One region of the Lactobacillus juensis genome, then DNA from elsewhere that is predicted to be linked to it. Evidence: predicted binding sites of a transcription regulator. Region 1 holds the regulator's gene; each other region holds the start of a gene.

Region 1 (6,370 bases):
TTGATTATTCTTCACGTGAATATGATTTAACATCCTGCTTAATTTCACTGATAAATTCGTCAAAACTCTTGGCTACCTCTTCTTCAGTACCGTAGCGACGAACGTTTACACCATTGTTCTTTAATTCCTTGTCACCTAAAACAAGAGTATATGGTACTTTTTGTGTTTGTGACTCACGAATCTTGTAACCTAATTTTTCATTACGTAAATCTGCTTCAGCCCTAAAGCCACGTTTATTTAGTTCGTCGCGAACTTTTTTGGCGTAATCTGAATGGGCATCCAAATTTACTGGAATTATTTCTACTTGAACTGGAGCCAGCCAAGTTGGAAAAGCACCTTTGTAAATCTCAATCAGGTAAGCTATGAAACGTTCCATAGTACCAACAATTCCTCTATGAATCATAACTGGTCGGTGCTCTTCACCATCTTGACCAACATAGGTTAAGTTAAATCTTTCAGGCAGCATGAAGTCTAGTTGAATTGTGGACATTGTTTCATCTGCACCTAAAGCAGTTTTAGTTTGAATATCTAGTTTTGGACCGTAAAATGCAGCTTCACCTTCAGCTTCAACATAGTCAAGTCCCATATCGTCCATAGCCTTTTTCAGCATTGACTGACTTCTTTCCCACATCTCGTCGTTAGCAAAATACTTTTTAGTATTCTTTGGATCACGGTAAGAAAGTCTGAAGTAGTAATCAGTGATGTCAAAGTCTTTGTAAACGTCTAAAATTAGAGTCAAGATTTTTGAGAACTCACTTTGAACTTGATCTAAAGTCACAAATGTATGACCGTCATTTAAAGTCATTTCTCGTACACGTTGCAGTCCTGACAGAGCACCAGATTTTTCATATCTGTGCATCATACCTAGTTCTGCAATCCTAATTGGGAGCTCGCGGTATGAACGAATGTGATGTTTGTAAATTTGAATGTGGGAAGGACAATTCATTGGTCGCAGTTCAAGCATCTCACCGTCACCCATATCCATTGGTGGAAACATATCATCACGATAGTGTGCCCAGTGGCCTGAGGTCTTATAAGCATCCACGTTCATTAAAACTGGAGTATAAACGTGTTGGTAGCCATCAGCGACTTCTTTGTCGATGATGTAGCGTTCTACTACCCGGCGAATTGTGGCACCTTTGGGCATCCAGTATGGTAAACCGGCACCAACTTTTGGATCAACAAAGAATAAATCAAGATCACGACCAATTGTTCTATGATCACGTTCTTTAATTTCTTCACGTCTTTTAATGTCCGCATCCAAATCTGCCTTCTTGAAAAATGCTGTACCTGAAATTCTTTGAAGCATAGGATTTGAAGATTGCCCTTTCCAGTAAGCACCGGCAACTGAAAATAATTTAAATTGCTTAATTTTTCCTGTGTTAGGCAGTAATGCATCAAAGCCAAAGTCGATAAAGTCGCCTAGTTTGTATACTTGAACTTGGTCACCTTTTTCAGCTTTAAGCATTTCACTCTTATAAGGATCCTCATTGAATACAGCAGCCAATTCATCTTTAGACATTAAGTTAGATTCAATCTTTTCTCCTGCTTTAATTGCTTTTTTGATCGCTTTTTCCAAGTCAGGTAATTCATTGATTTTTATTTGATTTTCTTTATCAGTGTCAACGTAAAAGCCTTCGTCGTCAGCTCCATGTTCACCAAAATGAATCTCAGGATAGGCCTTCTTGGCCACAGCTTCAAGAACGAATGCAACGGTATCACGCAAAATTGCTAAGCCCTCTTTATCCCTGTCGGTAATAATTGCAACTTCCGCATTTTTGTTCACCTTATAGTCTAAAGCAACAATTTGACCATTTACTTTTGCACCAAGAGCTGCTTTACCTAAAGATGTACCAATGCTATGTGCTAAATCAGATATTGAAACAGCATCTGTAAAATCTTTTTTTGAGCCGTCAGGCAAAGTAATCGAAAAACTCATTATTTCCTCCAAAATTTTTATAACAAAAAAATCCCAGTGCAATTAAGCACTGGGACGTTAATTAACGTGGTTCCACCCAAAATTTAGTTCAAGAAAATGAACTATCTCGTTATAGATTGTTAACGGAATCTAACCCATTATCAAAATTTAGGTATGAATGAGTGGATTGCAAGCGCTAATGAAAGCTTTCAGAATAATGCTTTTCTCTCTGAGTTGCGTTGCAACATGTTCATTCATTGGACTTAATTATAACCCAATAATTTTTTAATGCAAGTATATTTTCATTAAAAAATCAAATTATTTTGCATCTTTTATAACTTAGTGACGTCGATTAGGTCCAGATATTACTATTTCCGTTGCTAAAGAACGTATTCTTTCCATTATTCTAGCAGCCTTCACTGGTTCAATTGAACTTTTGGTTTCCTTGAAATGGTCCTCCAAATCAGCCATAGCAAAATTGGATGAGAAAAAGGTTGGCAAAATATTGTCCATTCGAGCCTGTAAAATTACTGCCAAGACCTCGTCTCGTGACCATTGACTTAAATTTTCCGCACCGATATCATCCAATATTAACAAGTCAGAATTAGCAATTTTTTGTACTTCAGTTTGTAAACTATTGTCATTAAAATGACTGGACAAACTAGCAATGAAGGTTGGAACGTGCAGAAAAACGACATATTTTTCCATTGCAGCTACCTGATTTGCCAGTCCTGCTAAAATATACGTTTTACCAATACCAAAATTACCTGATAAATAAAGACCCTTTTGGTGAATATCTTGTGAATACCGATACAAAAAGCGCTGAATAGCAGTCATTACTTCTGTTCTTTCTGGTGTCATTTCAATTTTACTTAAACGAACATCATGCAAACCCTCGGGTAAGTTAATTAAACGCAAGTGCTTTTTAATATTAATTTCCTGGTCATGAATCAGTTTATTGTCTTCAGGAACAAATTTAAGACTAATGGCATTTTTATTCATTATCAAATCCGGATAATATCCTTTGGTCACCGGATCTTTTTTATGTTGGCTCAGATAAAATTCAAAAAGACTCGGAAGGCTTTTATCAATTATACTGTCATTAAGTTGTGCTCGGTGCTGACTGATAAATTGTTGCACTTTGGGCTCAGCCAAAACTTTTTGCTTAATTTTAGCGGTACTCTCGTCTTCTGCTTTAGCAGTTTGTCCTTTAACCATAAATTTTTTAATGGGTTGCATTTTATTTCACCTACTTCATGCCATTTTTATCTTCAAAATTCTTGAAAAATTCTTTTAGCTCCGCACTTGAGACATCAGATTTTACTTTTGGCTTTTGCTTGTTCCAATCAGTGCCCTTTTCAACCGTTTTTCTGGGAGCAAAGCGGTTATACCTCTTGCTTCGCCTTTGTTCTTGTGCTTTTTTCCTCTTGTCCATGTAATCCAAGGCCTGAGCACCCGTTTTAACACCATGTTGCAGCCAATCATGCAAAATTTTGTTTGCTAAACGAAAAGAAATGTTGGGGCCACTTTTTAAACAAGCATATGTCAGAACATTAAGTAATTCCGCTGATATTCCCTTATCATTATATAGGCTGTCTAACACTTGATATTCACTCGCATCGACATAATCATTTTTCTCAGCTTTTAAATGATATAAAAACTGTGCTGGAGTATCAGTCTGTGCTTTTTGCAATAATTTTTGCTCTTCCTGATTTAATTGGCTATTATTATCAAATTTCTCAGGTATTTTAGCCTTGCTTTGCAAATGTCTGCGAGTAGCACTACCATGAATGCTGTTAGCAATAGTTTGCTTAATTTCTTTCATATTTAAATGATAGTCACCATGCAAACAAGGAATTGCCTCGTCAACAAATTCCTGCTCTGTCAGCCCATATATGCGCATTACTGCGCGAATAGCTTCTTTGTTCTGATCAATTTCACTGCCAGCTATTTGATAAATTTCGAATTGCTGTTTCATAAAATCCCAGTCAATATTATCTTGATTATTAACAGCAGCATAATTGCTTGCAGAATAATTATTCTCTCGAGCAGCTTTTTTAACCTCAATTGAAGGATCTATTGCTTCTTGATCGGATAAATGGAAAACATCCATAAATGAAGCAGAAATATTAGGTGCCTCTTTGATGCCACTTAATTCACTCTTATTTTGTTTAGCTTCTCTGGCAAACTCGTGACTCAATTTGTTAAAGGCAGTTACTCCAACTTTTTCTTTTAATAAACTAGCTAAAAGTGCAGTTGTAAAAAATTCACTGCTTGCTGGAACTCTCTTAATTTTGAAACACAAAACCTGACCCATAATTTGGTTATCGAGCAGTCTCGTTTGAATCAATCCAACGGCTTCAAGCTTGTGCAGTGCACCAAACAACTTTTTTATATCACAATCTGTTTGTTCTTGCAGTGTATAAATTCCCTTAGCATCAGAAAGCATTGCCTGTGCACTATAATCTTCATTTAGACTTAAGTAGACAGCTAAAGCAAGGGAGCCAATAAGAGGTTGATACAATTTAATTAATATGTGCAAATCTTTAGGAAAAATATCCACTCTGTTGGTAATGAAAAACGGCTGTTTGGGATCATTTGTCTCAAACATAATTAATTACCCTTTTCCCTTTTTGCAATCATATCTTCCATTGTTTTCATAAAGCTGGACATATCTTTAAATTCCCGATAAATGGAAGCAAAACGAATATAGGCCACATCGTCAATTTTTGCCAGCTCATCCATTACCAGTTGACCAATCTTTTTCGAAGAAATCTCGCTAACCCCCTGTTGTCTGACTTTGTTTTCTACATGGTCGACTAGTTCTTCAAATTGTGTACTTGATATCGGCCGCTTTTGACCAGCCGCCATTACGCCATGCAAAATTTTTTTACGATTAAAAGGTTCACGAGTACCATCATTCTTAATCACTAATAAAGGAGTAGTTTCAACTCTTTCAAACGTGGTAAACCGAAAGCCACAGTTTTCGCATTCACGGCGACGTCTAATTGCACGATTTTCATCACTGGGACGTGAATCAATGACTTTTGATGCATTTTTATGACAATTAGGACATTCCATATAAGTCCTCCCCTTTTATTTCAAGAAGCAACTGTTCTAATTTGGATTTCAGATCTTGCTTTGTACCAGTATTATTAATCACAAAATCAGCCAATTTTTCTTTCTGGGACAAGGGCATCTGACTACGAATTCGCTTCAAAGCAGCACCTTTACTTAAATTATCCCTTAACATTAACCGCTTCATTTGCAGAGATTCTGGTATTGCAATCAATAAGGTAAAATCGCAATATTTTTGACCCTTTGATTCAAATAAAACTGGTGCATCGACAACAACCAAAGAATTTTTGTTCCGGTTGTTTAGCGCAATTTTAGCCTGTATTTCTTGAAAAATCAACGGATGGGTAATTTCATTTAAAGCTTCAAGCTGCTTTTCATCATCAAAAACAATCTGTCCTAACGCTGAACGATTGATAGATTGGTCTGACTTAAGTATTCTTTTTCCAAACTGTTTTAATACTAGTTCATAACCCTTCTCGCCTTTATTTAAGATATCGTGAGCTATTTGATCGCAGTCTATAACCGGTATTTGTTTTTCTCTAAAAAAAACATCAGCAGTGCTTTTACCACTGGCTATCCCGCCGGTTAAGCCTAAAATCTTTGTCATTTGTAAATCACCTGACACTTAGGACAAAATGTTGTACCTCGTCCGTTTACTTTAATTTTTTCAAGAGGCGTACCACAACGCATGCAAGGTTCACCCTTGTGACCATATACCTGCAACATTTTTTGAAAACCACCTGTCTTGCCATTTGCATCTAGATAGGTATGAACTGTAGTACCCCTTTCTGCTATGGCTAATTCTATCAGCGAATTAATGTTATCATGCAGTTCTGCAACTTTTGTATCTGGGATACTATTGGCCATACTTAGTGGGTGAATTTTTGTTTCCCACAAAACCTCATCCACGTAAATGTTACCCAGACCGGCCACTACTGATTGATCAAGCAATGTATTTTTAATATTTTTCTTTTTACGGGCTAAGCCTTTTTGTAAATAAGAAACGGTAAAAGCTGCCGAGTTGGGTTCAGCACCTAATTTGCCAATACCAGTTTTTTCTTTTTCTGTTCCGGTTTTTATCAGCTGCATCCGGCCAAACTTACGCACGTCATTATAACGTAAGGCCGAGTTATCGCTAAAAATGATCTGCACGTGATCATGCTTGTCTTTTTTAGTATTTATTTTGACTAAGCGATACTTACCTTCCATGCGTAAATGTGACACTATTGTTAAATTGTCACTGAGACGAATTAGCAGATATTTAGCGTACCGATCTATATTTTCTATCTTTTTTCCAGTTAATTGTCTTGCAAATTCTTTAGCATCTCCGGTAATAATTTTTGGGTACCATACAGTTACTTCTTTGATTGTTTT
Region 2 (6,370 bases), on a different contig from region 1:
AACCGGCTTTAGCACAAAAAATATTTGCTGCAGGTGAAAAGCAGGGCGCCAAAGTATTGGATGCTCCTGTTTCTGGTGGTGACCTGGGCGCTAAAAATGGTACTTTAACCATCATGGTTGGAGGAGATGAATCTGCTTATCAAAACTTGGAACCTGTTTTTAAGGATTTTGGAAAGCAAGTTCACTATTTTGGACCAGCTGGTGCGGGTCAGAATACCAAAATGGCAAACCAGATTATGATTGCAGGTACGATGACTGGTATGACAGAAATGCTGGTTTATGCTAAAAAGGCAGGCCTTGATTTGGAAGCGGTCCTCAAAACTGTCGGTGCGGGTAGTGCTGCTAACTGGAGTTTAAGTAATTACGGTCCGAGAGTTTTAAAAGGGGACTATACCCCAGGATTTTTCAGTAAACATTTTTTGAAAGATTTACGCATTGCTTTGGAGACGGCTAAAGAAATGAAAATTAAATTGCCTGCCACTGAAGAAGCTAAAAGATTGTATGAGACTTTGGTTGATGAAAAGCATTTAGGTGACCTGGGTACACAGGGATTGATCAAACTGTGGTGGCAGTAAGTATTAATTTTAAATGAACTAAAAACGGAATAGTTTCGTAATTGAAACTACTCCGCTTTTTTAATATGAGTAAGCTTATTTGATTTTACTTTTGACCTCTGGCACACCATCTAATACGTTGGCGTAGCGTGCTAAGATAAATAGATAATCTGATAGGCGATTAATATATTTTAAACAAGCAGGAGCAAGCTTTTGCTCCTCAGCGTTCAATTTTGCCAGCGAACGTTCTGCTCGTCTGGCAACTGTACGTGCATAATGCAGATGTGTGGCAGTAATCGAACCGCCAGGTAGAATGAAATGGGTTGTTTTAGGAATTTGTTTATTGAGGTCATCAATTTGTTTTTCCAGATTTTCTACTTTTTCTGTCGTAATTTCTTCATGCCTTTTGACAACAATGTCACTTTCAAGTTCATATAAGTCACGTTGCAAATCTTGTAAAGGATCATGCAATTTTTGACATTTAGCAGACAAGTTGGCAATTACAACGCCTAGATATGAATCAAGTTCATCAATATCACCAACGGCGACAATTTGCAAATCATATTTAGGAACCATTTTACCGGTAACCTGTTTAGTGAAACCTTGATCACCGACTTTGGTATAAATTTTAATTGTCATAACAGCCTCCGTTTATAATGATCTAGAGCAATGTTTAGTGGTTTGTATAAAATGGGATAAAATACCAAATCACCAATTGCATGATAAGTGTCAAAGACTAGGCTGCCGGCCCAGTATGCTAAGAAGGCGTTAAAACCACCGAAAATAGACATACCGAAGTCGACAAAGCAGCCATATTCCCAGCCAAGAAAAACGGCGAGAATTAGTTGTAAAGTAAAGTGTTTTTTAAGCGGTGTAAATTTACCTAGCAAAGCAACGGTTAAAACGCAGCCGCCGTAAGCTAAAACCTGTGACACAGTCCAGATGCCAAAGCCTAAGTAAATGTTGGAGACGACCATGGTTAAAAGAGCTAAGGCAAAGCCAAAACCAAAACCAATATTTAAAGTTACAATCATTAAGATATCAGTTACTGGCTGGACATTAGGTACAGGTATGATCTTAAAAATTCTTAGTGCCACGCACATGGCAGTTAAAATCGCTAATAATGCTAACTTCTTGGTTGAATTACGTACCATAGCAAACTTTAGAAGTTAGTTTTTGCTAAAGTAAATTTAACCTTGTCTTTGTTTGCCAATTTTTGAATTGCTGCGCCTTTTTGAGCGAACTTACCATTAATTCTGTAGGTCCAATAGATTTTTTTACTTGGTTTTTGGCTCTTGCCAGCAATAGAAGTAATAAAACCATTCGTACTCTTTACTTTCCAGCACTTCTTTAAACCACGCATTACTGTTGAGTGCTTAGGCAATTTAACAGTCTTCTTTTTGTAAGTCTTGTTGTGTACTTTCAGAGTATAAGTGACTTTAATCTTGCTGCTGGCATCAACCTGTTGGACGTTTTGGGTTGTTTCAAGACCTGCAAACGTAAAGGTAAAAATAGTGGCAATTCCGGTTAAAACAGATAATTTGCTTTTTTTCATATAAAAACTCCCAATCTATAAATTTTTTGTGCAAGCACTAAAATATTTCGTACTTAGTCGCTTGCACGGACTTTTTTATTTCATTTTTGCTAAAGTGAATTTTACTTTATCGTTACTTGCGACTTTTTGCTGGTTAGCACCTTTGGTAGCGTATTTTCCGTTAACGGTGTAAGTCCAGTATATTTTCTTTTTGGCATTTTGCTTTTTACCATCAATTGCAGTAATGAACCCTTTATTGCTGTCTACTTTCCAAGCCTTTTTTAGACCGGTCATAACAGTAGACTTTTTAGGCACTTTGACTGTCTTTTTTTCTGTATCTTTTTTCGTAGCTAAAACATAGCTAACAGAAATATTAGTGTTTGTTTTAGGTTTTTGCTGGGTCTGATTGTTCTGACAACCAGATAAAGTAAAGGCAAAAATGGTTGCAACACTGGCAATAATTGGCAATTTGCTTTTTTTCATGATTAAAATTTCGCCTACTTAAATTATTTAAATAATTTATTTAACAGGACATGCACCGGATTCACAATCGGTTTGATCAACTAATTCCAAGTCTTTTTGATCATCGTTTTGCTCGGCAAAGACTTGAGCAACGTCACCGGTAATCTGGGCTTTTCTTTCTTCATACTTCTTCTTGTCGATCGGCTCTTTTGGCGCTTGCTTGAGTGAACCACCATAGTATGGCAATAGTGAAGTTGACTTAATTACATGACGGTATTGCTTAAAGAGTGAAGTGATCTTGTCGCCTTCGTCGCTTTGGAAAGTGACGGTACAGCTGACTGCGTTGTCTGACCAGTAAGTTTGCAGAAATGCTTGCGTTGCAAATTGTTCTTCAATTGAAACTGTGCCAGCTGAAGCGAAGTTTTTACTATCAGCGTGAGCAGCACGTAATGGAAATTCAACACAAGTTGTGTTTGGTGAATAAATGTCTGGTTCTGAGTAGTAACCACATGCATCTAGTGCTTTAAGCAGAGGATCAGAAGCTTGGAATCTGATTCTTTGAATGAGGTAGCCGGCATAGTGGAAATGCATTCCCTCAGAAGCTCCAGCCAATTTCGCAACAGTACCCGAAGGCTTAACAGTTGTGTGCTTGATTGATTCGTTGCATTTTAAAGTCTTGCTGTATTCTTTATCAGCAGCAATAACGGCTTGGTAAGCATCAGTAACCATTTTAATTCCCTGAGGATCGTAAATCGGTTTCTTAATCTTTTCACCGCTTTCTTCATCAGTGCTGTCTTCAAAGCCGGTAACAACGCGGTGACCCAAGTCATTTAAGAGCCAATCTTGGATACCTGACATTGAAACGCCGATTCTGCGGTTTTTATAAATGATGTTACGGGAAATTTCCCAATCATAGTCACTAAAGGTTACGCGTTTAGCGAAGCGAGTTGCTAATCTGAAAACGTCTTTTAAATCCCAATTTTCTTGTTCGGCAATATATGGAAATACTTCAAACAGGTTGCATGGTTCACCGTTACCCAAGGAAATTTCTCCACAAGGGTTAGTACCTTCAACATCACCGTCAATATCTTTTTGATAGCCGTCAATAATCCGGCCATAATTACGGGACAAATCTAGGTTGACTACACCTGGTTCACCGTTTTCTCTAATACCATTAGCTATTGGTTCATACTCATTAAAGTTAGAGTCAATAGCTACACTGTTATTTGAAGCCCAACGGTGGTGGTAGAGTTTATCTTTATCTTGTTTCATCGTGATAAAGTCTTGGTCAGTACTCGTACCTAAAGCCAGTTCAGCTGACCTTCTTACATTACCGGCAACGACTGTTTTACCAATTAAATTGCAAATATCAGTACAATCAACAGAAGTTAAATTACCGCCGACCCGGTTATTAATGATGTTGTTAATGTCAAAAAACATTTCCACTAACGGCATTGGACCAGAAGCCGTACCGCCAAAGCCGTGAATTTTAGCACCGTAAGGACGAATTCTGCTGATATCTAATACCAATTTGGTTTTATTTTCGGAATTGGTTTGGTTAAAGTGCATATCAATTAGACGTGCGTTAGCTAAAACCCAGCCTTCACGAGTATCAGGCAAGTTGTAATAAACATAATCTGACTTACCTTCGTTTTGTTTGGCCCATTCAGCTTTGTCTGTTGCACCCAGCTTAATTGAATCTGCATATGAAGCACTTTTTTTGTCAATTACGACTGTCAAGTCGATTTTATTATCAACTGCAGGAATCTTTTTAATATTGTCTTGCACAACAGAAAAGCCAACGCCGCCGCCTTTCATTGATTCGTCAAAAAGAAATGAAAAAGGCATTGAAACGGCTTCTTGTTCTTGGCCTAAATAATCTGGCACTATATGACTGTCACCGTATTTTTGCGGTCGAATAGCTATGAACCAGCAATTATTCAGAGAGTCACCATTACGCTTTTGGTAGTCTGTCCCGGAAACCCACAGGTTTCTTCCAGAAGGAGTTGCACCTAAACCGTAAACCAGTTTAAATAAATCCTTAGCCTCGTTTGTTAGTTCATCAACTACTTCTTTTGAAGGAGTGCCTTTGAGACGAGGATCAAGATTAATGTTGCCCTCAATTACGCGTTTAACCGTTTCGTCCCAATTTTCGGAACGATTTTTTTCAGGAAGCCATCTGGCATAGGTCCTTTTATAAGTAACCCAGCCAAGTTCTCCCCAATGGGGGGTGACATTTTGTTTCACTTGATCAATGTAACCCTGATCCAACGTTATACTCGTATTTTTCATATTCAAAGTCACTCCTTAAAATTAATTATTGTTCCACAGACACATCATCTATGGCCTTCAATAGAACTATACCACAATATCTTGTATTTTCTAGAGCAAAGATTGCACGCAAACACGAACAAAAGTCTTAAATTGATGTGCGAGTAGGTTATTGGGACTGAGAAAAAAATATATAGAATTCAGGGCCAGAAAAAAAGCACAATAAGTTGAATCTAATACTTATTATGCTTGAATATATCTTTAATTTTTAAAGTAAAACTAATGCCTGACTGCTGCGAAGAAAAGGCAGATTAAGCCCAGAAAAATGATTGCCGGAATGAATAAGTGAATTAAGAAAAAGAAAGCAAGAGCACAAGCTAAAAGGAAAAATAGGATTTTGACAATCCCAATTCCCATTTTGACTAAAAGCCAAATGAGAAACAAAATCAATAATAATGTAAACATGCCCAATCACCCCTTTTGCTTAAATTAAAGGATATTATATCTTATTTAGTGAAATAGCAGTAGCAATGTAAGCAAAATTTAAAAATAGTTAATTATGTTCTTTATCAGTGAAATATTGTTATAATGAATCTCCACACTAATTTTAGTGAATACGCATTATATTCTGAGGAATATTTGGAGAGGAAGAAATTGCTTGCGTTATAAACAAATAATTTTTGACGTTGATGATACTTTAATTGACTTTGCTGCTACGGAGAGTTTTGCACTGCACAGTCTCTTTAACGCACATCATTGGCAGTTAACTGATGAGATGCAACGTGATTACCATGCATATAATCAAGGACTGTGGCGTAAGCTGGAACAAGGCAAGATCAATTATGAGCAGCTGAGTAGAATGGCTTTTACCAATTTTATTAAAGAAAATTTGGGTATTGCAGTTGATGGCTTAGCAATAATGAATGAATATCGCTCTTATTTTGGTGAGTCGTACAAGTTGTTACCGGGGGTTATGGATACTTTGCGTTATGCCCGTAAACAAAATTATTGCTTAACGGTCTTAAGCAACGGTGAAACCTTTATGCAGAGGCATCGCTTGGAATTAGCGGGGATTAAGGATTATTTTTCTTTAATTGTGACATCTGAAGAAGCTGGTTTTTCTAAGCCTGATACCCGGATTTTTGATTACTTTTTCGCTCATACTAATATTAGTCCAGAAGATACAGTCTTTTTTGGTGACGGACTGCAGTCAGACATATTAGGAGCAGAAAACTATGGTTTTGACAGCATCTGGTATAACCATCGCAGGCGCAAGAATAAAATGAATCTGCATCCGCTGTATGAAGTAACTACTTATCCGCAATTTGTAACTTTACTCAAAAGCGACTTTCAAAAACAGCCGCAATAATTGCTATTTTTTGCTGTAGAAGTATAGTCCAGTTCGGTATAATAATGGTGAGAGGTAAAAAATTATGACTAGTAAAATTCAATCTTTAAATGACACTTATGAATTAAATAATGGCGTCAAAATACCAGTTATCGGACTGGGAACTTGGCAAACTCCTGATGGTGAAGTTGCTCAAAAAAC
Region 3 (6,370 bases), on a different contig from region 1:
AACCTGCGGGTTACCCAGCAATTGCCGTGCCAGTGCAATTCGTTGCTTTTGTCCACCCGAAATGTTGTTACCGGCGTGTTTTAAAACAGTGTCAAGCCCGCTAGCGCTGTTAGCGACAAATTTTCCCAAACCTGCACGTTTAATCGCAGTCTTCAGCTCTTCTTCAGTTGTCTCCCGATCTAAAGTGATGTTATAGCGTAGGCTGCCGTCAAAAATATAGGCAGACTGGTCAATGTAAGCAATCTGCTTGTGCAGTGAACTTAAATTAAGTTCGCTATATTCATCATTATCCCAAGTAAGTGAACCTTGGTAACCTGTTAACAAGCCACCGATTAATTTTACCAGAGTTGACTTACCGCAGCCTGACGGACCAACAATGGCCACGCGTTCGCCTCGTTTAATGCTGCCGACAACATTCGTTAAAATAGGTCTGTCATTATTGGGATAGCAGAACGAAAGGTCACTAAATGCAATTTGCTGGGTCAAAGGAGCAACATTCTTATCCCCTGTTTTTTCCTGCGTATTAGCTAGTTTATTGTACTTGTCAAAAATAGGTTGAACTGCCCGAATTGAAGTTAGATCAATACTGATTTCTGTCAAGCTGCCAAAAACATTCCCGGACATTGAACCAACAATTAAAATAGCTCCAATTGGAATCTGATTGTGAAAGGCCAGGTATCCGGATTCAACAGTTAAAATAGTTTGAGCAGATACACTAATCAGGTTAATCAGTGCATTAGAAAAGGACATTTCCGTAATGTAATTAACTCGAGCCTGTCCAGTCTTATCTGATGCCGCAAGAACTATTTTATTGAGCAATTTTTGCTGACCAAGCGTGAGCAGGTTGACAAAGCCCTCAAGAACGTCGGTTATTTTTGACGTTAATACCTCATTTTGCCTGCTTTGTTTTTGCGATAACTCCTCCAACTTTTTCTTAAAAAGACGGGGAAATAAAATCATAATAACAGCAAAAACCAAAGTAGTTACAAATAAGAGTGGATGGTAAGAAAACAGGATGACACTGGCAATAATGCCTAAGAGTGCATTGCTAAATGTTTGCTCTAAACTGAAAAAGCCATCCTGATTAATTTGGTTAATATCGTTAGTAAACCAGGAAACATAGTCAGCTTCCGTGTGCTTATTAAAGCCTTCATATTCTTGACGACCAATTACATGGGCTAATGCGCTCCTAATAGAATTATCGACAGTCCTGATAATTACAGCGGAATATCGTGAACTACAAAAAAAGAAAATTAGGAAAAAGCCCCAGCTAAGCAAGTTTAAACCTGTATCAATCATAAAGCCGTTTAAGTTATGCTGAGTCAAAGCAGTAAGTGCATTACCTTTAAAAATGCTGGCAGCAGTTTGTGCCAAATTTCGGCCAAAATAGAAAATAGCCAGAATCACATACATGTCTGAATTACGTTTAATGTAGGTCCAAAGCGAAAATTTTGTTATAGTATCGTCCATGATTTACTTCCTGTCAAAACATCTATTTTTAGAGCTAATACTAAAATGACATATCTTCCTGAGAGAAACAGTTTGCAAAGAACATTAATCTTTGACCTATTTCAATGCTGCAGGTCCTTAAATAATTTAATTATTGTGGGCTTTAGTATTCCTTCTAAAATCCCCTAGGTACCAATTACGGCATGAAACATACTAATTTGCCCTTTTTATTTGAAGTATTTTCTACTACCTTTATAATTTATTTATCATTTTATGGCTTTTATAATATAAAAGCAATCTATTTTTAATTTTTATATTTAGAATTATTTCTTCACAACAGTATATAAATAGTGCAACTGCTTTCAGCTTCGCTTGTTTTAACGATAAAAACTAAATGCAAGCTGTACAGCTTGATATCAAGTAAATATTTCCATTATGCTTCAACACTATTGTAAGTTAATAACTATTAGTTTAATTTTGAGGATTTATTTGTTGCTTTTTATTTTAGTTTCACGTGTAACACAGTTTAAAATCATAAGTTCAAATTTTCAATTTTGACAATAACTACAACTTTTTACTTCTGTATTATACAAAATCACTTGACTTTTTGATTAAAATTTTAATTTACTTTTTGCTTGTATACCACTATATCTCGTATTAAACTAAATAAGAATCTATATATTGTATTTATGAAAGAACGTGATCCAAGTTATTGTTTTAAGTGGGCCAATTGGAGCCGGTAAATCCAGTTTAACTAGTATTTTAGCTGAGCACTTAGGTACACAAGCCTTTTACGAGGGAGTTGATAATAATCCTGTTCTTCCTTTATATTACCAAGACATGAAACGCTATACTTTTTTGCTCAACATCTACTTGCTTAACCATCGTTTAGCACAAATCAACCAGGCAATCCGAGAGAAAAACAGTGTTTCAGACCGTTCGATTTATGAAGACGCACTCTTTTTCAAAATGAACGCGGATAGTAAAGTGGCTGATCCAACTGAGTTTAAGATATATGATAGTCTACTCGAAAATATGATGGAAGACACACCGGGCAATCCTAGCAAAAAACCCGATTTGCTAATCTACATTCATGTTTCCCTTGATACAATGCTTAAACGCATTAAAAAGCGGGGTCGTTCATTTGAGCAAATTAGTACAGATCCCAGTTTAAAAGATTACTATGCCAGGCTAATTAAGTATTACGAGCCTTGGTACGAAAAATATGATGCATCTCCCAAGATTAAAATTGATGGCGATAAATACGATTTTATCTGCGATGAAGATGCCAAAAAAGAAGTTTTACGTCAGATTGATGACAAATTGCATGCAATAGGCAATTTAGAATAGAGAAGGAACGTGATGACAGTTATTGTTTTAAGCGGGCCAATTGGAGCCGGTAAATCCAGTTTAACCAGTATTTTAGCTAAGTATTTAGGAACTAAACCTTTTTATGAGAGTGTCGATAACAATCCTGTATTGCCACTTTTTTATGCTGATCCTAAAAAATATGCATTTTTACTCCAAGTGTTTTTCCTAAACACTCGTTTTCGTAGTATCAAGGATGCATTAACCGATGATAATAACGTTCTTGATCGTTCAATTTATGAAGATGCCCTTTTCTTCCAAATGAATGCAGACATTGGTCGGGCTACCAAAGAAGAAGTGGATACATATTATGAACTGCTCAATAATATGATGGGTGAGCTTAAGCACATGCCCAAGAAAAATCCTGATCTTCTGGTTCATATTAAAGTTTCATATGACACTATGATTAAAAGGATTCAAAAACGAGGACGTCCTTATGAGCAGCTGAGCTACGACGCAACGCTGGAAGATTACTATAAGAGACTTTTGCGTTACTACAAGCCGTGGTACGAAAAATACGATTATTCTCCTAAAATGGAAATAGATGGTGACAAATTAGACTTCATGACTGATGACCATGCCAGAGAAGTTGTACTAGATCAAATCGTCGCCAAATTAAAAGAAATGGGTAAATTACCTAAATCTTGGGACAAGTCTACAGCTATTCAAATTGAGCAACAATAAATCCATTATTTTAAAGAGCCATTAGCTAGAGCTAGTGGCCCTTTTCATATCTTGTTTAAATATCATATAGTTTTTAACATGTTCATTAACCTAACTATCAGCAAGTTACAAATTTCCATATTAATTAGATAAAATTTCGTAAACTATGTTATGATTAAAACATATATTTTTTCACATATTTTTTTAATCAATTTATATAATTTAGCTGGTATTAAAAGAGTTGCCCTATTAGCCTCTCTAATCAAATTAATTTCAGTAAAAAGGAGAAAAAATGAACTATATCCTTTCAATTATGCCCTCTTTAATTTCAGGTGCAAAGATGACATTAATTTTATTCTTTTGGACTTTAATTGTTTCTATTCCCTTGGGAATTATAGTCAGCCTAGGCTTACTTTCACATTTTAAGCCCTTAAGATTAATCTTAAAATTTTACATTTGGATTATGCGAGGTACTCCTCTTCTGCTGCAATTAATTTTTATTTTCTATGGTTTGCCTATAGTCGGCATCATTTTTGAACGCTATGATGCAGCACTTTTCGCTTTTATTTTAAACTACACAGCTTATTTTGCCGAGATATTCCGCGGTGGCTTTCAATCAATCCCTGTAGGGCAATATGAAAGTGCTCGCGTTTTAAGACTAAATTACTGGCAAACATTGAGCCATATTATTATTCCTCAGGTCAGCAAAATAGTTATACCTTCAATTGGCAATGAAGTGATCAACTTAGTTAAAGATACTTCTTTAGTGTATGTCATTGGTTTGGGTGAGCTCTTACGTGCTGGCAATGTTGCTACAGCAAGAGACGTAACACTAATTCCTTTAGTGATAGTCGGTATAATTTATCTATTAATGACAGGTATCGCATCATTTTTGCTGAAAAAAATTGAACACAATTTTGCAAAGTGGAAGTAAATTAGGGGAAATAATACTATGCTAGAACTTAAAAACATTACCAAAAAATTTGGCTCTCATACGATTTTAAACAAGTTAAATTTAACTATTCCTGACAGACAAATTTTAGCCATTGTAGGACCATCTGGAGCAGGCAAAACTACTTTGCTGCGCTGCTTAAGTGGTTTAGAAAAAATTGATTCCGGTGATTTTTTGTGGGATGGGCAAAAGTTTGACCCAGCCGCTCCTGATAGCAAAAGTCATATTATCGGAGTAGTTTTTCAAAGCTATGAGCTTTTCCCCAATTTAACTGTAATCGAAAACATTACCTTGGCACCAACACTAGTTTTAAAAGAAAGTACAGATCAAGCACAAGCCCGTGCGCAAAAATTGCTTGAACAACTAGATTTAACTGGTAAAGAACAGCTCTATCCCTATCAGCTTTCTGGAGGACAGCAACAAAGAGTAGCTATTGTACGTGCGCTAGCAATGGAACCCCATATTCTATGTTATGACGAACCCACTTCTGCTTTAGATCCTGCTTTAAGAACAAAAGTCGGAGAAATAATTTTACAACTTAAAAATAATAACAACATGACGCAAATTATCGTCACTCATGACATGGAATTTGCCAGCCAAGTGGCCGATCAGGTATTCAAAGTAAAAGCATTAGATGATAAGAAGGTAATATAAGTGAAAACCAAGCGCCTCTTAACCCTCATAATAACGCTCATCTGTACTTTATTTATTTCTGCCTGTAGTGGCGTATCAGTTAATAGAAAAGCTAATGCAGTTGACAACTGGTCTCATATCAAGCAACGTGGCTATGTTACAGTTGGCGTTGATGATACTTTTGTGCCCATGGACTTTAGACAAAAAAATGGTCAGTTAATTGGTTACGACGTTGACCTTGCAAATGCTGTATTTAAACAATATGGTATCAATGTTAGTTTTCAAACAATTGATTGGTCCATGAATACTACTGAATTAAAAAACGGCACAATTGATCTTATATGGAATGGTTTTAGCAAAAATCCCGAACGTGAAGCTAAAGTCAGTTTTAGTAAAACTTACTTATATACTTCTCAGGTACTAGTAAGTCTTAAAAAGAATAAAATTAATACTATTGCCGCAATGAAAAATAAGACTTTGGGTGTTCAAACTGGCTCTTCCGGCTATAATGACGTAATGAAATATCCGAAAGTTTTTAAAAATCATATTAAAAATCAGGATCCTATCCTTTATGATTCCTTCACTAATGCATTTATAGATCTAAATGCAGGTCGCATCCAAGGCTTGCTGATAGACAGCACCTATGCAAATTATTACATTTCGCGGCAAAAACACCCAGAAAACTTTACTGAAATCGAAAGTCCTTTTCCAAAAGAAGAATTTGGCGTAGGTATGAGAAAAAGCGACTTAACAATGCATAAGAAGATTAATTATGCACTAGAAAAATTAGCACAAAACGGTACTTTAACAAAGATTAATCACAAATGGTTTGGCAACAAAGCTGAATCTCCTTTACTTGAAACGAAAAAAGATTAGTTTAAATTATCAAGTATTGCAGCTATTCCATCATGGTTGTTATCTAAAGTAGTTCTAAATTTCTTTTTCAAGTCTTGTGGTGCATTTCCCATTATTACAGGATGACCTACTGATTGAAGCATTTTCTCATCATTATAATTATCTCCAAAAGCCCAGCACCTTTTTAGTTCTATACCAAAAGCCTGGGCTATTACTTTTGCTCCTTGACCTTTAGAAACTCGTTTAACAACTATCTCCAATAGATTCGCGGCAGATTTCACTATATAGAGTTCTGGATAGAGCCGCCTTAATTCTTTTTGAGTAGCATCTAACAGGTCTGGTGTCCCCATGAGTAAAATTTTATGTACATTTTTGAGTTGCTCTATTTCAGTAATTGAACTAGGTTGCGCTTTAAATTTAACAATTTTCTCTTCATTTTCAACCAAACCA

What was found. Region 1 encodes NrdR, which represses ribonucleotide reductase genes. Its sites were predicted from a motif close to ACACNATATATNGTGT; they were not measured.
Region 2: nrdJ (ribonucleoside-triphosphate reductase, adenosylcobalamin-dependent) is a predicted target of NrdR. The motif match lies at 4,914-4,929, and genes of this name have one in related genera.
Region 3: AAA926_RS04920 (deoxynucleoside kinase) is a predicted target of NrdR. The motif match lies at 2,092-2,107, and genes of this name have one in related genera.

Annotation. Positions count from the first base shown of each region.
Region 1 covers NZ_BTTS01000001.1:53,714-60,083, reverse strand. Annotated here, with positions in the region: gene thrS (threonine--tRNA ligase) at 5-1,939, opposite strand; gene dnaI (primosomal protein DnaI) at 2,258-3,157, opposite strand; gene AAA926_RS00295 (DnaD domain protein) at 3,168-4,529, opposite strand; gene nrdR (transcriptional regulator NrdR) at 4,532-4,999, opposite strand; gene coaE (dephospho-CoA kinase) at 4,986-5,603, opposite strand; gene mutM (DNA-formamidopyrimidine glycosylase) at 5,600-6,370, opposite strand, start outside.
Region 2 covers NZ_BTTS01000002.1:8,406-14,775, reverse strand. Annotated here, with positions in the region: gene AAA926_RS04370 (NAD(P)-dependent oxidoreductase) at 1-575, shown strand, start outside; gene AAA926_RS04365 (cob(I)yrinic acid a,c-diamide adenosyltransferase) at 651-1,193, opposite strand; gene AAA926_RS04360 (ECF transporter S component) at 1,190-1,708, opposite strand; gene AAA926_RS04355 (DUF4430 domain-containing protein) at 1,717-2,109, opposite strand; gene AAA926_RS04350 (DUF4430 domain-containing protein) at 2,185-2,571, opposite strand; gene nrdJ (ribonucleoside-triphosphate reductase, adenosylcobalamin-dependent) at 2,608-4,842, opposite strand; gene AAA926_RS04340 (hypothetical protein) at 5,101-5,286, opposite strand; gene AAA926_RS04335 (YjjG family noncanonical pyrimidine nucleotidase) at 5,480-6,190, shown strand; gene AAA926_RS04330 (aldo/keto reductase) at 6,255-6,370, shown strand, end outside.
Region 3 covers NZ_BTTS01000002.1:124,991-131,360, reverse strand. Annotated here, with positions in the region: gene AAA926_RS04925 (ABC transporter ATP-binding protein) at 1-1,470, opposite strand, end outside; gene AAA926_RS04920 (deoxynucleoside kinase) at 2,149-2,799, shown strand; gene AAA926_RS04915 (deoxynucleoside kinase) at 2,812-3,501, shown strand; gene AAA926_RS04910 (amino acid ABC transporter permease) at 3,773-4,414, shown strand; gene AAA926_RS04905 (amino acid ABC transporter ATP-binding protein) at 4,433-5,086, shown strand; gene AAA926_RS04900 (amino acid ABC transporter substrate-binding protein) at 5,087-5,941, shown strand; gene AAA926_RS04895 (Cof-type HAD-IIB family hydrolase) at 5,938-6,370, opposite strand, start outside.